DNA from 3 places in the Arthrobacter sp. B055-34 genome. Region 2 is predicted to be linked to each of the others. Evidence: riboswitches for the same ligand, from Rfam matches in the RefSeq annotation. Region 2 holds a riboswitch; each other region holds the start of a gene.
What was found. A riboswitch is a leader RNA that binds a small molecule or an ion and turns the genes downstream of it on or off. The one in region 2 is predicted to bind thiamine pyrophosphate.

Region 1 (4,772 bases), on a different contig from region 2:
ATTCTGCACCTAATGCTGGTGGTCGCGTTCGGCATCAAGGCCGCAGTGTTCCCGCTGTCCTTCTGGCTGCCCGACTCCTATCCCACCGCGCCCGCCCCGGTCACCGCAGTGTTCGCCGGCCTGCTGACCAAGGTGGGTGTCTACGCCTTGATCCGGACCGAGACGCTGCTCTTCCCGGGGGACCGCATCAACACCTTCCTGATGATCGTTGCGCTGCTGACCATGGTGGTCGGCATCCTCGGCGCACTGGCCCAGATCGACATCAAACGTATGCTCTCATTCACGCTGGTCAGCCACATCGGCTACATGGTTTTCGGCCTGGCGATGAGTTCCGTGGTGGGTCTGGGATCGACGATGTACTACGTGGCCCACCACATTACCGTCCAGACCAGCCTGTTCCTGGTGGCGGGTCTGATCGAACGCCGCGGCGGCACCTCCAACATGGACCGGCTGGGCGGGATGGCGAAACTCTCGCCGCTGCTGGCGATCCTGTACTTTGTGCCGGCCATGAACCTGGCGGGCATACCGCCCTTCTCTGGCTTCCTGGGCAAGCTCGGCCTGCTGCAGGGCGGCGTCGATCTGGCCACCCCGGTGTCGTACACGCTGGTCATCGGCAGTGTCGTCACCTCCCTGCTGACCCTGATGGCCATGGCCCGCGTCTGGAACAGGGCCTTCTGGCGGACTCCGGAGGACGCCGAGCACCCGGACCCAGTGCTGCTGGCCAGCAAGCCGGACGGTTCCACGCTGCGCACTTCCAAGTACGTGACGGACAAGCCCACCGGCCGGTTCTCCGGCAGGGGGACCATCCACCTGCTGCCCAAGAGCATGGTCGGGGCCACCATGGGCCTGGTGGCACTCGGGGTGGCACTGACCGTCTTCGCCGGCCCGCTGTTCCAGCTGAGCGACCAGGGCGCCCGGGCGATGCTTGAGCGCACCCCCTACATCGAGGCCGTTCTTGGCCCCGGCGCGGCGCAGGGGGTTGAGCAATGACCCGTTCCCGGATTCCGCTGCTCGTCGAAATACCGCTGCTGGTCTGGCTGGTCATCCTCTGGGGAGCCCTCTGGCAGGACTTCAGCGCCGGCAACCTGATTTTCGGACTGCTCATCGCCCTCGCCGTCGTCAATATCTTCTACCTGCCGCCGGTAGAACTGGCCGGACGGCTGAATCTGTGGGCGGCGGCCCTGTTCGTGGCATCGTTCCTGGTGAACGTGGCCAAGGCCAGCTTCGAGGTCTTCTGGATTGCTCTCACCCGTGGCCCGCGCACGATGAACGGGGTGGTGGCCGTCCAACTGCGCAGCCATTCGGACCTGCTGGTCACCGCCACCGGCCATACAATTTCGCTGATTCCCGGGAGCCTCGTGGTGGACGTGGACCGGTCCACGTCGACGCTGTACCTGCACGTGCTGGACATTCCGGACCCGGACAAGGCGGACCGGTTCCGCGAACAGGTCCGCAGGATCGAGGCCGGGCTGATCCGGGCCATCGGCAGTAAAGAGGAACTCGCGATGGTCAAAGCAGAGGCAGCAAACCGACGGAACGGAGGAACCAGTTGAACAGTCCATTCATGGAAGTTGTGCTGGTGATCGTCACTGTCGTCCTGGCCTTCTCCGCCGCCGTCGCAATCTCCCGCATTGTCAAAGGCCCCTCCATCCTGGACCGTGTGATCGCTATCGACGTTTTGCTGGCCATCGTATGCGCGGGCTTGATAGCGGACATGGCCGTCCGGAAGCATCAGGCCAACCTGACCTTGGTGATCATCATTTCTCTGATCGGCTTCATCGGTTCGGTCACGGTAGCCCGCTTCGTCATCGATAGGCGGACCCATGAACACTGATCTTGTGCTGGAAATTGTTGCCGGACTCTGCCTGGTCCTCGGGGCGCTGATGTCCCTGGCCGCCGCTATCGGGCTGCTCCGGTTTCCGGACCTGCTCTCGCGGATGCACGCAGGCACCAAGCCCCAGGTTTTCGGGCTGCTGCTGCTGCTCATCGGTCTGGCCCTCCAGCTCCGCAGCTGGGCAGCGGTGCCTGTGCTGATTATCGCCTGGCTGTTCCAGCTGCTGACGGTTCCGGTCTCGGCGCATATGGTAGGCCGTGCCGGCTACCGCACCAAGCACCTGCACCGGGAAACGCTGAGCGTGGACGACCTGGATGCCGTGGTCCAGAAAGCCGCGGCGGAAGAAGCCGAACGCCGGAAGGCGGATGCCGCGGAAGAGGCGGCCCTGGCTGCCGATCCCGAGTTGGCGGCAGAACTGGACGTCGGCGGGAACATTGAGGAAAAGTCTGTAGGAAAGCTGAAGGGCGCGCTGCGTATCAAGGAGCCAAAGGAAGCGGCGGCGAAGGCTTCCGCCAAACGCCGCCGCGAATCCTGAAACTTGCCCAAGGGCTAGACCATGTCCCGGGTCCGGTTGAAGCGGTTGACTGCCTGCATGGTTCCGCGCTGGGACAGCACGCGGATGATGGCGCTGACCGTACCGGAAATCGCGGCAAAAGCGAGGGTGGCGCGCAGGCTGTTTTCCATGTCGTCGTCATGCTTAGGGGAGTCCTCCCCGGTAACGGCCTTCCACAGGATGTCGATGAGCTTTGCGCCGGCCAGGCCAGCCGCAATGCTCACCAACGTACCCAGAAGTTTCAAAACCGTACTCATTTGCCACTGCCCTTCTTTGGAGAACGTCATCTGCCACCCAGCCTAGCGTTTTCCGGGTCGGCTGCCACCCGCCGTCGTCAGTAGTACACTGGAAGACGCTTGAAAAAGCACACATGACGACAGGGGAGCGTCCGTCACGGTAACCACGGCAAGCAGCCGTACCGGGTCGGGACGCTGAGAGTGCGGACAGCCGCAGACCCTCGAACCTGCTCCGGTTAGTACCGGCGAAGGGAGTCGAGATCTCAGGGTGTGCCCGGAAAAGCCGGGTTGCCCTCCCCTCCTGAACCCCAGGAGGATTTTCCATGAACACCGTTACACCTTCCGCGCACGCATCTGCGCGCAAACCCCGTTACACCTGGCGCGTTGTCGATATTGTGGTCGCGTCCGTGATCGGCGTGGCCATCGGGGTCATCTTCTGGGCCTGGTCCGCCGGCTATTCCGGCATTGCGGTGCTGACCGCGGCCTTCCCGCCGGCCGGCGGGCTCTACGCCGGCGGCTGGCTCACGGCCGGGGTCCTGGGCGGGCTGCTCATCCGCAAGCCCGGCGCGGCGATCTACTGCGAGGTCCTCGCGGCCGCGGTGTCGAGCCTGCTGGGCACGCAGTTCGGCCTCACAGTGCTTCTGTCCGGCCTGATCCAGGGCGTGGGGGCGGAACTGGTCTTCCTGCTCTTCCTCTACAAAAAGTTCAACCTCGGCGTGTCGCTGCTGGCCGGGTTGAGCGCCGGCCTGGCGCTGGCCATCGGCGAGAACTTTATGTGGAACGTGGAATGGGCAACCGACTGGAAGCTCTGGTACACGCTGTTCGCCGCCGTTTCCGGCGTGGTCATCGCCGGACTGCTGCCCTGGCTGGCGATGAGAGGACTGGCCAAGACGGGCGCGCTCTCGTCCTTTGCCGCCGGCCGGACTGCTGACGTATAGGCCATGGCAAACACTCAAAGTACGACGGCGGAGCGCGGCCGCCCGGCCGCTGTCACCGCCGAAAGATACGGCTGGCGCCATGCCGGCCGCAAGAATCCGGCGGTCAGCGACGTGAGCTTCGGGATTGAACCGGGGGAGCGCGTGCTTCTGCTCGGCGCCTCCGGTGCCGGCAAATCCACGCTGCTGCATGCCATTGCCGGGGTACTGGGCGACGACGGCGAAGGCGACGAAGCGGGCCGCCTGACCGTCGACGGCATGCACCCGGTCCAGTCCCGCGGCCGGACGGGACTGGTGCTCCAGGACCCGGAGTCCCAGGTGGTCATGGCGCGCGTGGGGGACGAGGTCGCCTTCGGCGCAGAGAACATGGCCCTGCCACGGGACGAAATCTGGGCGCGAGTGCGCGAAAGCCTCGCCGATGTGGGCCTCGAGGTCCCGCTGGACCATGCCACTACGGCGCTCTCCGGCGGGCAGAAACAGCGGCTTGCGCTGGCGTCGGTCCTGGCCATGCGGCCCGGTGTCCTGTTGCTGGACGAGCCCACGGCGAACCTTGACCCGGACGGGGTGCTGGAGGTCCGGGACGCGGTGGTCGGGGTGCTTGAGCGCACCGGCGCCACCCTGATTGTGGTGGAACACCGCGTGGCCGTCTGGGCGGACGTGGTGGACCGGGTCATCGTACTGGCTGCCGGCGGCGGAGTTCTCGCCGACGGTCCGCCGGGGGAGGTACTCAATGCCGCAGGTACCAGGGAACGCCTGATCGAAGCCGGTGTCTGGGTTCCCGGTTATACTCCTCAACTGCGCACGCCCGGGGCCACCAGCGGTGGCCACGGCAGCGGCGGCGGCCACAACACGCAGGGTACGGGCCTGCTCCGGGCAGCGGAGCTGTCCGTTGCCCGGACCCGGCGGGCCGGGCCGGTAGTCAATAAGGTCTCGCTGGAACTGGCGGCGGGCGAGGCGTTGAGCATTACGGGCCCCAACGGCGCCGGTAAGTCGACCTTGGCGCTGACCCTGGCCGGGCTGCTGACCCCCGCGGGCGGCAGGCTTGAGGCCGCACCGGAGCTCCGGCGGGGTGCGTCCGGCACCGTGCACAAGTGGAAATCTGCCGAGCTGGTCACCCGGATCGGCACCGTCTTCCAGGAACCCGAACACCAGTTCCTGACCCACCGGGTGATCGACGAACTCGAATTCGGTCCCCGGCGGGTCGCCCGGCTACC
Region 2 (4,772 bases):
TGGCGGTGCGCAGGTTTCCCACATGCAGTTCACCCGAGGGGCTGGGGGCGAAGCGGCCGGCTCCGGCGTCGATAGGAGGCACTGGTCCAGTCTATAAAGCGGAGCAGGCGGTTTCTGCCCTTACTCCAGCCGCGGCAGCCCGACGCTCCAGCCCCAGATGCTCGCGCAGCGTGCTGCCGGTATAGGAGGTGCGGAACAGCCCCCTGCGCTGCAGCACCGGGACGACGCGGTCCACGAACTCCTCCAGGGAATCCGGCAGCAGCGGCGGCATCAGGTTGAATCCGTCCGCGCCGCCGGAGGCGAACCAAAGCTCGATCTGGTCCGCCACCTGTTCGGGTGTGCCGGTCATGGTGCAGTGTCCGCCACCGGCAGCCAGCCTTCCGAGCAGCTGGCGCACCGTGGGCTTTTCGGCGTCGATGATCCGCAGGATGGTGGTGTAGCGGCCCTGCGGGCCGGTGAATTCCGACGCCGGCGGGAGGCTTGGCACGGGCGCGTCCAGCTCCCAGCCGCTGCAGTCCTGCTGGATGAAGGTGCCCAGCTGGGCCAGGGAGTGTTCCGTTGGCAGCAGCGCATCGGTTTCGGCCTGCTTGGCCTTTGCCTCCGCCGTCGTTGTCCCGAGGTAGGTCACCAGGCCCGGCATGACGGCAACCTTGTCCGTGTTCCGTCCGGCTGCGGCGATACGGCGCTTCACATCCGCGTAGTAGGCCTGCGCGCTGACCAGATCGTAGGCGACGGCGTAGATGCCTTCGGCATAACGGGCGGCGAGGTCGCGTCCCTGCTCCGAGGCACCGGCCTGGAACAGCACCGGCCGACCCTGCGGGGAGCGCGGGACGGTGAGCGGGCCGTCCACCAGAAAGTGCCGTCCGGAATGGTGGAGCGGCTGGACTTCGGCCGGATCCGCGTAGCAGCCGTGGCGGTCGAGGACGAGCGCGTCGTCGGACCAGGAATCCCACAACCGCATGGCGACGTCGATGAATTCGGCGGCGCGTTCATAGCGTTCCTGATGCCCGGGCATGGCCGCCATACCGTGGTTGCGTGCTTCGGCGTCGAACATCGACGTGACGACATTCCAGCCGATGCGCCCGGCGCTGATGTGGTCCAGCGAGGCCAGCATGCGGGCGGCATGGAACGGCGTGTAGAAGGTGGCCGAAACCGTGCTGACCAGGCCGATCCTGCTGGTGGCTCGGGCCATGGCCGACAGGGCGGTTAGCGGTTCCAGGTGCCAGAGCGGCCCTGCGCCGACGTTGCCCGCCGAGTGTCCGTCCGCGAAGAAGACGGCGTCGAACAGGCCGCGCTCGGCGGTTTGGGCCAGCCGCTCGTAGAAGGCGATGTCGCCGAGCTGCTCGATGGGCGACTGCGGCCGGCGCCAGGCGGCGTTGTGGTGGCCGCAGCCGAACAGGAACGCGTTGAAGTGCAGTTGACGCGCCGCCACTAGTTCATCACCAGTCCGCCGTCGACCATCAGGTTCTGCCCGGTCACCGAGCGGGCCCAGGGCGACGCGAAGAACAGTACCGCGTCGGCCAGTTCTTCCGGCGTCGTTACTCTGCGCAGCGGAGTGGAGGCGGCGATCAGGTCGAAGACCTCATCCGGTGTGGCAGCGCTGGCGTCGGTGGTGCGGAGCAATCCGCCGGAGACCATGTTGACGGTGACGTTGTGCTGGCCCAGATCCGCCGCCAGCGTCCGGGTCAGCGAGAGCAGGGCCGCCTTGGCGGCGGTGTAGTCGTGATAGGGAACTACCGGATTTTGGAAGAGGTTGGTGCCGATGTTGATGATCCGGCCAAATCGGTGGCCGCGCATACCGGGAAGTGCCTGCTGCGCGGTGTTCAGCGCGCCACGCACGGTGCCGGAGAACTGGGCCTCGAACTCGGACCAGGAAATATCGGAGGCGCTGGAGCGGGCAGCCCCGTTGAACGAAAAATCCGCCAGCGCGTTGTTGACCACCGTGGTCACAGCGCCACCGAAATGGGCTTCGGCGCGGCTGAACAGCTCCGCCACCTGCCCGGCATCGGTGACGTCCGACTGCAGAGCCACGGCCTGCTCCGGCCCGAACTTGGCGGCCAGCTCCTCCGCGGCCGAACCGCTGTTGCGGTAATTGATGACCACCCGGGCGCCGGCTTCCGCGAAGGCTGCGACGATCCGCGCGCCGAGGCCACGGCCGCCGCCGGTTACCAGTACGGTCTGTGCTGCGAGCTGCATTGAGGTTCTCCACCTTGAATAAGGCGAAAAGATGGGTGCAACGAACCGCACGGCAGCCGCTGCATGACATCCCTTCGCTAGTACGAACTAGATCAGGTTCAACGGGTTTGCTCTCAGCCCCTCAAGGGGGGCACCCCGTGTCACTGCCTGCGAGTCTACCTGCCGGAGCCGGCTACTGCAGCAACGCCGCCTCCAGACGTCCATGAAGCTCCGCGCCGTTACGCCCGGTAGTCCATCACCACCTGAGAAGGCGGTCCCTGAGCCAGCATCTCCTTGGTGACCCCATGGAGCTCCAGAATCTTGTCCTTGAACCAGACGTCGAAGGGGTCTTCGGAGGCAGCCAGCTTACTGAACCCCGCGGAGACGCTCTCGCCCTCGTGGAACAAAGCGGCAAAGTCTCCTTCGGGACTCTGGACCAGGCCGATCACTTCACGGCTGGCCCCGAGGCGCTGCCGGGACTGGGCGAAATCGTCCTTCCGCGGACCGTTGATCTCCTCCACGAAAGCCCTCCACGCCTCAAGCTTCCCGGGCAGGATAGGCACAAACCAGGTAATACATTCCATGACAGATCCTTCTTTTGCTGCTGCGGGGAGCTCATGGTGCGAGCCGGGTGTAGGGCTCATCGTAGGCGCGGCCCGGGAGCGCCGACAGCCTCAATCTGAGGGATGCGACGGTGCTAGGCAGCCGGGCATCGTTCCCGGTCGCCGCGGTCCCCGTTTGGAAGGCTAATCTGGAGCGGTGATCATCGTCCTTGGGGCATTGATGGTTTTCCTGGGCCTGCTCTGGTGGGTCCTCTCCCTCCTGCTGCCGGATGGGATCGCGCTGGTTGGAACCGTAGTCTTCGGTGGAGCGGTGGTTGCGGTGCTCGTGTTTGTGTACCTGAAGTCAGAGCGTTTCGGCCGGCCGGAGGAACGGGAGTACAGCCGCCGGTTCCGGACCGTGCTGCGGGAAGCCGGGCGTGCCGGTCGGTATGAGGAGATCTGGGCCGTCACCCGCAGTGATACAGCCGATCAGGATATGGCACTGTTTATTGCCGCCGAAGAGCAAGGGAACCTCGGCGAATTGATCGCCGAATGGGACCAGGCGCTGCGGCACGGCCGGGAGGACGATTTTTTCCGGGAGCGTCGGCAAGGCTAAACGCGCCATCTCAACGGGCTGACCTGTGTGGCTGTCGTCCCCGGTGGCTCAATCCTCCAGATAAGCCGGGGTGAAGAGCAGATTCAGTCCTTCGGCAATGGTCGGATGGGTGATGACGGCGTCCCGTACCGCGGTGAAGTCCAGCCCCGCCAGCATGGCCATCTGGACCACGGCGATGGCTTCGCTGGCCTCGGTGCCCAGTAGCGCCACGCCCAGGATCCTGCCGGTCTTCCGGTCCAGCACGGCCTTCCACACGCCTTCGGTCTGGCCGAGTGTACGGGCGCGCGGAATGGCGGCAACTGGCATCTTGGCGATGCGGACATCGTGGCCGGCGTCGCGGGCCTGCTGCTCAGTCAGGCCGACCCGGCCCAGTTCGGGCGTGATGAAGACCGTGTAGGGAATGAGCCTTCCCTCGGTGGTGCGGGCCTCGCCGTCGCCATGCCGGGCGGCCAGATTGGCCTTGAGGATGCGGTAGTCGTCGTAGGAAGCGTGCGTGAACTGCGGGGTCCCGGCAGCATCGCCGGCAGCCCAGACGCCGTCGGCCGCCCGCAACTGTTCGTCGACCTCGATGAAGCCGCGGTCGTCCAGGATCACGCCGGTGGCTTCCAGATTGGCGCCGTCGGTCATGGGTTTCCTACCGAGCGCCACCAGGACGTCCTCCGCGCTGAGCGTTTCGCCGTCGTCAAGGGTAATGGTGACCGTGCCGTCCGCAGCGCGCTGTATTTTCTCGGCTGCGGCACCGAGGCGGACGGTGATGCCGGCGTCGATAAAGGCTTTCTTGACCGCGGCGGACACGTCTGCATCCTCGCGGCCCAGCAACTGGTTCCCGCGCTGGACGATCGTCACTTTGACGCCGATGGTGTTGAGCAGGTCCGCGAATTCACAGCCGATGTAACCGCCGCCGAGGATGACAATGCTCTCCGGCAACGACTCAAGCTCGAGCAGTGTATTGCTAGTCTCCACCCGGGCCTCCGCCAGCCCGGCAATCGGAGGCAGCGCCGGCTCGGTGCCGAGATTGATCACGACGTCGGCGCCGCGCAAAACGCGGGTGCCGCCGTCGTTAAGGTCCACGTGCACGGTTCTGGGCCCGGTAAATTGCGCTTCACCCAGGATGAAGTCCATCCCGGAATCGGTGAAACTGCCGAGCTGTCCCTTGACCATGGTGCCGACGACGTCGTCCTTGCGGTGCCGCAGCAGAGCCAGATCCATCCGCGGATCTTCGACGCCGGAAATACCGAACTCGGCAGCACGCCGGACGGTCTCCAGCACCCGGCCGCTGTTGATCAGGGTCTTCGTAGGAATGCAGGCCACATTAATGCAGGTGCCGCCGATCATGCCGCGCTCAACCATGGCTACTTTTTGCCCGGCCTTGGCCCGGTCCATGGCCAGGGATTTGCCCGCCTTGCCGCCGCCGATGACCAGCAGGTCGACTTCTTCAA
Region 3 (4,772 bases), on a different contig from region 2:
GGAACCGTGCCGACGCGGCCGAAACCGGCACCGAGACCGAGACAGAGACCCAGGGCGAAGACATTGAAGAAGCCCCGGCGGAGTCCGGTGACGGCGTAACTGCCCGCCGTCGTCGTCGTCGGCGCCGCGGCGACCAAGACCTCGAACTCACCGGCGGGCAGGACGATGATCCGCCCAACACAGTGACCCGTGTACGCGCTCCGCGTCCGGTCAGCGAGACCCCGCCGAGCGACCGTGTCTCCTCGGTGAAGGGCTCCACCCGTCTCGAGGCCAAGAAGCAGCGCCGTCGTGAATCGCGCGAAACCGGCCGGCGGCGCCAGGTCATCACCGAGGCAGAGTTCCTTGCCCGGCGCGAATCCGTGGACCGCCAGATGATTGTCCGCCAGCGCGATGACAGGATCCAGATCGGCGTCCTCGAAGACGGCGTGCTGGCCGAGCATTTCGTGTCCAAGACGCAGCAGGACTCCCTGATCGGCAACGTCTACGTCGGCAAGGTCCAGAACGTGCTGCCCAGCATGGAAGCCGCATTCGTTGACATCGGGCGCGGCCGCAATGCCGTGCTGTACGCCGGTGAGGTCAACTGGGAAGCCGCGCATCTGGAGGGCCAGCCCCGCCGGATCGAGAACGCACTGAAGTCCGGCGATTCGGTGCTCGTCCAGGTCACCAAGGACCCGGTAGGCCACAAGGGCGCACGCCTGACCAGCCAGATCTCGCTGCCCGGACGTTTCCTCGTCTACGTGCCCGGCGGATCCATGACCGGTATCTCCCGGAAGCTGCCTGACGTGGAGCGCAACCGGCTCAAGAAGATCCTGAAGGAACACGTTCCCGAGGGCGCCGGCGTCATTGTCCGCACCGCGGCCGAAGGCGCCAGCGAAGAAGAGTTGATGAACGACATCAACCGGCTTCGTGCGCAGTGGGAAGGGATCGAACGTAAGTCGACCTCCAATAAGACCCTGCCGCCTGAACTGCTCTATGCCGAGCCTGACCTGACCATCAAGGTGGTCCGCGACGTCTTCAACGAGGACTTCTCGAAGCTCATCGTGTCCGGTGAAGAGGCCTGGGACACCATCGAGGCCTACGTGACCTATGTGGCACCAGACCTCGTGGACCGGCTGGAGAAGTGGACCGGCGCAGAGGACATTTTCGCGGCCAACAGGATCGACGAGCAGATCCACAAGGCCCTCGAACGCAAGGTCTTCCTGCCCTCGGGCGGCTCGCTGGTCATCGACCGCACCGAAGCCATGACCGTGGTTGACGTCAACACCGGCAAGTTCACCGGCTCCGGCGGCAACCTCGAAGAGACCGTCACCAAGAACAATCTGGAAGCGGCCGAAGAGGTAGTCCGGCAGCTGCGCCTGCGCGACATCGGCGGCATCATCGTCATCGACTTCATCGACATGGTGCTCGAGGCCAACCGCGATCTGGTGTTGCGCCGCCTGGTGGAATGCCTGGGCCGCGACCGGACCAAGCACCAGGTAGCCGAAGTGACGTCCCTGGGCCTGGTCCAGATGACCCGCAAGCGGATGGGTACCGGGCTGCTGGAGGTCTTCGGCGAGAACTGCGAGCATTGCGGCGGCCGCGGCGTCGTCACCCATGACGAACCGCTGGAGCACCGCCGTGCCGCAGTTGCTGCCGAGCATCATCAGCACCTTGTCCGCGCCGAAAAGCCGGGGCGGCCGGAGAAGCCGTCCCGAAGCGAAAAGCGCCGGAGCAAGAGCCAGAACAACCAGGGCAGCGCGCCCTCCGCTCCTGACGCGGTTGTGGAACCGGAGCATGAGGACGACGCCGAGCGGCAAGCCAAGGCGCAGGCGGCCCGTGCCGCACTGGCGTCCATCGCCGCGGCGACCCACGCAGCCCATGAGGCGGAGGAACACGAGGCTGCGCTCAAGTCAGAATCGGCTGCGCGCAAGGCAGAACCGGACGCCGCCCCCGAGGCTCCGGTCCTGACCATCAACGGCGAAAAGGTTGTGCTGCCCCGTGCCGAGCACAGCCTGTTGGCGGCCAGTGAGGAGCCGGCCCTGACGCTTGCGAGCCTGACGGATGCCTTCAACAAGGTAAGTCCGGAGATCGTCACGAGACCAGAGCCGGGACCGGAGGCAAAGCCTGAGGCGAAACCTGAGGCGACGGCGCCGCCGGAGCGCCGCGGCCGCCGTCGTCGTGCCGCGAGCAGTCCCCAGGGAGCCGCGAATCAGGCACCCATTGAGCAGCGGGACGGCGTGGAGCAGTCCGCGAAGGCTGCCCCGGCGGTTCAGCCGGTCTCCGGAGCGGGCGGCGCCGATGCGTCGGCGGACCGTGAAGAAGCGGCGGCTAAGCCGGAGGCTGAGAAGAAGACTCCGGTGCAGCCGGTGATTCTGGGAGTCGGAGTTCCTGCGTCGGAACTCTGATCCAGCACTGAGCAATTCCTGCTAATGCATCAGGGGCGGTCCTTTCATGTCGAAAGGACCGCCCCTGATGCATTAGGCTGGCAGCAGTGACACGGGGTGCCGGCGACTAGCCGGCTGAGATTTGAGACCCGTTGAACCTGAACCAGTTAGGACTGGCGGAGGGATGTCGCTGCAGTCTTCGGGCCGCTGGCTGGCCAGCATGGAAGTCTGCCGTGCGTGTTCCGCCCTGAGCAGCAACGGAGCAGCCATGACCATTCGAACCACACCCAGAGTGCTGAGCATTGCAGGAACCGATCCGACCGGCGGCGCCGGGATCCAGGCAGACCTGAAGAGCATCGCGGCGAACGGCGGCTACGGGATGGCCGCGGTGACCGCACTGGTAGCCCAGAACACCCAGGGTGTCCGCTCCGTCCATACACCGCCGCCGTCATTCCTCGCCGAGCAGCTGGCCGCGGTCAGCGACGATGTCTGCATCGACGCGGTGAAGATCGGCATGCTTGGTGACAGCGAGGTGATTGGAACGGTAGGCCGCTGGCTCGCTGAGGTGAGCCCCGCCGTCGTTGTTCTGGACCCGGTGATGGTGGCCACCAGCGGAGACCGACTGCTGGCAGCGGAAGCGGAGCAAGCGCTGCGCGGGTTGCTCAACCAGGCCCACCTCGTGACGCCGAACCTGCCGGAGCTGGCGGTGCTGCTCGGTGCCGAGACGGCCGCCGACTGGCAGGAGGCGCTGGCGCAGGGGCGGGAGCTCTCGCGCAGGCATGGCGTCATGGTTCTGGTCAAGGGTGGACACCTGCCCGCGGAGGACTGCCCCGATGCGCTGGTGGACGTGAACGGGCGGCTGGCGGGCGAGGTGGTTGAATTCCGCACCGGTCGGGTGCGGACGAAAAACACGCACGGGACCGGCTGCTCGCTCTCGGCGGCGATGGCCACGGTGCAGGCCCGGACGGGGGACTGGACGGAGTCGCTCAAGGAGGTGAAGGAATGGCTGTTCGGCGCGCTGGTGCGCGCGGACGAGCTGGAGGTCGGGAAGGGCAGCGGGCCCATCCACCATTTCCATCAGCACACGCCACGTCCGGCGGACCGGTTCAGCACGGCAGCCTGGGAACGCACCGCAGACATCCGGGCGGAAATCATGGAACTGGATTTTGTGCGGTCGCTCGCGGTAGGAACCCTCAGCGAATCGCAGTTCGGTTACTACCTGGCCCAGGACGCGCGCTACCTTAATGGCTACTCGCGGGCACTGGCCCGTGCCAGCGCGCTGGCGCCCACCGAGCAGGAACAGCTGTTCTGGGCCAAGGGCGCACACAACTGCCTTGAAGTCGAGGCGCAGCTGCACCGCGAATGGCTCGCCGGGCGCAACATAGCGCCGGCACAAGGACCGGTCACCAAGGCCTACGTGGACCATCTGCTTGCCGTCAGCGCTGCGGGGAGCTACGCCGAGCTGGTGGCCGCCGTGGTGCCGTGCTACTGGCTGTATGCACACGTCGGCAGCGAACTGTACGGCCGGTACAAGTCCGCCGGAGCCTCCGGCCACCCCTACGGCGCGTGGATCGAGACCTATGCGGACGACGATTTCGCGGAAGCCACCCGGCAGGCCGTGGCAATCATGGACGCGGCTGCCCAGCAGATGCCGGAGCAGGAGCGCGAACGGATGATGGCCGCCTTCGAGCATTCGGCCCGCTACGAGCTCCACTTTTTCGATGCACCAAGGCTCTATGCTTGAGCCACTGCCGGTGTGGGCGAGCTAACAGTGCAGTTCCGCGGCACGCCGCCCGGGCGCCATTTGCAGGAAATAGCGGAAATAGCGTAATCTTGATCTTCGGTGCGAACGCCTTCGAAGGGTAAATCCCGTAGGCGTCACTGCACAGTGCTGGCAGGCATCCTTTTACCGCCTGTATTCAAAGCGCATAACTGTATTAAACGTCGAGAGAAGTGAGTTCCCAAGTGGTGTACGCGATTGTCCGCGCAGGCGGCCGCCAAGAAAAGGTTTCCGTCGGAGACCTCGTAACCCTTGACCGCGTCCCCGGTGGAGCCGGTAGCGCCTTCGAGCTGCCCGCGCTGCTCCTGGTCGATGGCGACAAGGTTACCTCTGCAGCTGATGAACTGGCCAAGGTCAAGGTCACTGCAGAGATCATTGAGAATCTTCGCGGGCCGAAGATTGTCATCCAGAAGTTCAAGAACAAGACCGGCTACAAGAAGCGCCAGGGTCACCGTTCAGAACTGACCAAGGTCAAGGTCACCTCCATCGCGTAACTGCGGTCGGCAGGCTTCCAGCAGTTTCCATAGACAAAAAAGGTAGGCATAGCAAATGGCACATAAGAAAGGTGCGAGCTCTACTCGCAACGGTCGCGATTCCAACGCTCAGTTCTTGGGCGTAAAGCGCTTCGG

Region 1: linked by a shared signal. The riboswitch ahead of AC5RWO_RS14550 (ECF transporter S component) and the one ahead of AC5RWO_RS06315 (3-oxoacyl-ACP reductase) in region 2 are both predicted to bind thiamine pyrophosphate.
Region 3: linked by a shared signal. The riboswitch ahead of thiD (bifunctional hydroxymethylpyrimidine kinase/phosphomethylpyrimidine kinase) and the one ahead of AC5RWO_RS06315 (3-oxoacyl-ACP reductase) in region 2 are both predicted to bind thiamine pyrophosphate.

Annotation. Positions count from the first base shown of each region.
Region 1 is NZ_JBNHFQ010000007.1:127,834-132,605, reverse strand. Features, by position in the region: gene AC5RWO_RS14575 (Na+/H+ antiporter subunit D) at 1-990, shown strand, start outside; gene AC5RWO_RS14570 (Na+/H+ antiporter subunit E) at 987-1,553, shown strand; gene AC5RWO_RS14565 (MrpF/PhaF family protein) at 1,565-1,834, shown strand; partial or broken gene mnhG (monovalent cation/H(+) antiporter subunit G) at 1,824-2,201, shown strand; gene AC5RWO_RS14555 (DUF4235 domain-containing protein) at 2,384-2,644, opposite strand; TPP riboswitch at 2,756-2,894, shown strand; gene AC5RWO_RS14550 (ECF transporter S component) at 2,947-3,561, shown strand; gene AC5RWO_RS14545 (ABC transporter ATP-binding protein) at 3,565-4,772, shown strand, end outside.
Region 2 is NZ_JBNHFQ010000003.1:84,883-89,654, reverse strand. Features, by position in the region: gene gluQRS (tRNA glutamyl-Q(34) synthetase GluQRS) at 1-82, opposite strand, end outside; gene AC5RWO_RS06320 (LLM class flavin-dependent oxidoreductase) at 92-1,432, opposite strand; gene AC5RWO_RS06315 (3-oxoacyl-ACP reductase) at 1,432-2,196, opposite strand; TPP riboswitch at 2,249-2,344, opposite strand; gene AC5RWO_RS06310 (hypothetical protein) at 2,415-2,759, opposite strand; gene AC5RWO_RS06305 (hypothetical protein) at 2,935-3,333, shown strand; gene AC5RWO_RS06300 (dihydrolipoyl dehydrogenase family protein) at 3,382-4,772, opposite strand, start outside.
Region 3 is NZ_JBNHFQ010000005.1:192,718-197,489, reverse strand. Features, by position in the region: gene AC5RWO_RS11775 (Rne/Rng family ribonuclease) at 1-2,384, shown strand, start outside; TPP riboswitch at 2,467-2,565, shown strand; gene thiD (bifunctional hydroxymethylpyrimidine kinase/phosphomethylpyrimidine kinase) at 2,632-4,107, shown strand; gene rplU (50S ribosomal protein L21) at 4,329-4,637, shown strand; gene rpmA (50S ribosomal protein L27) at 4,693-4,772, shown strand, end outside.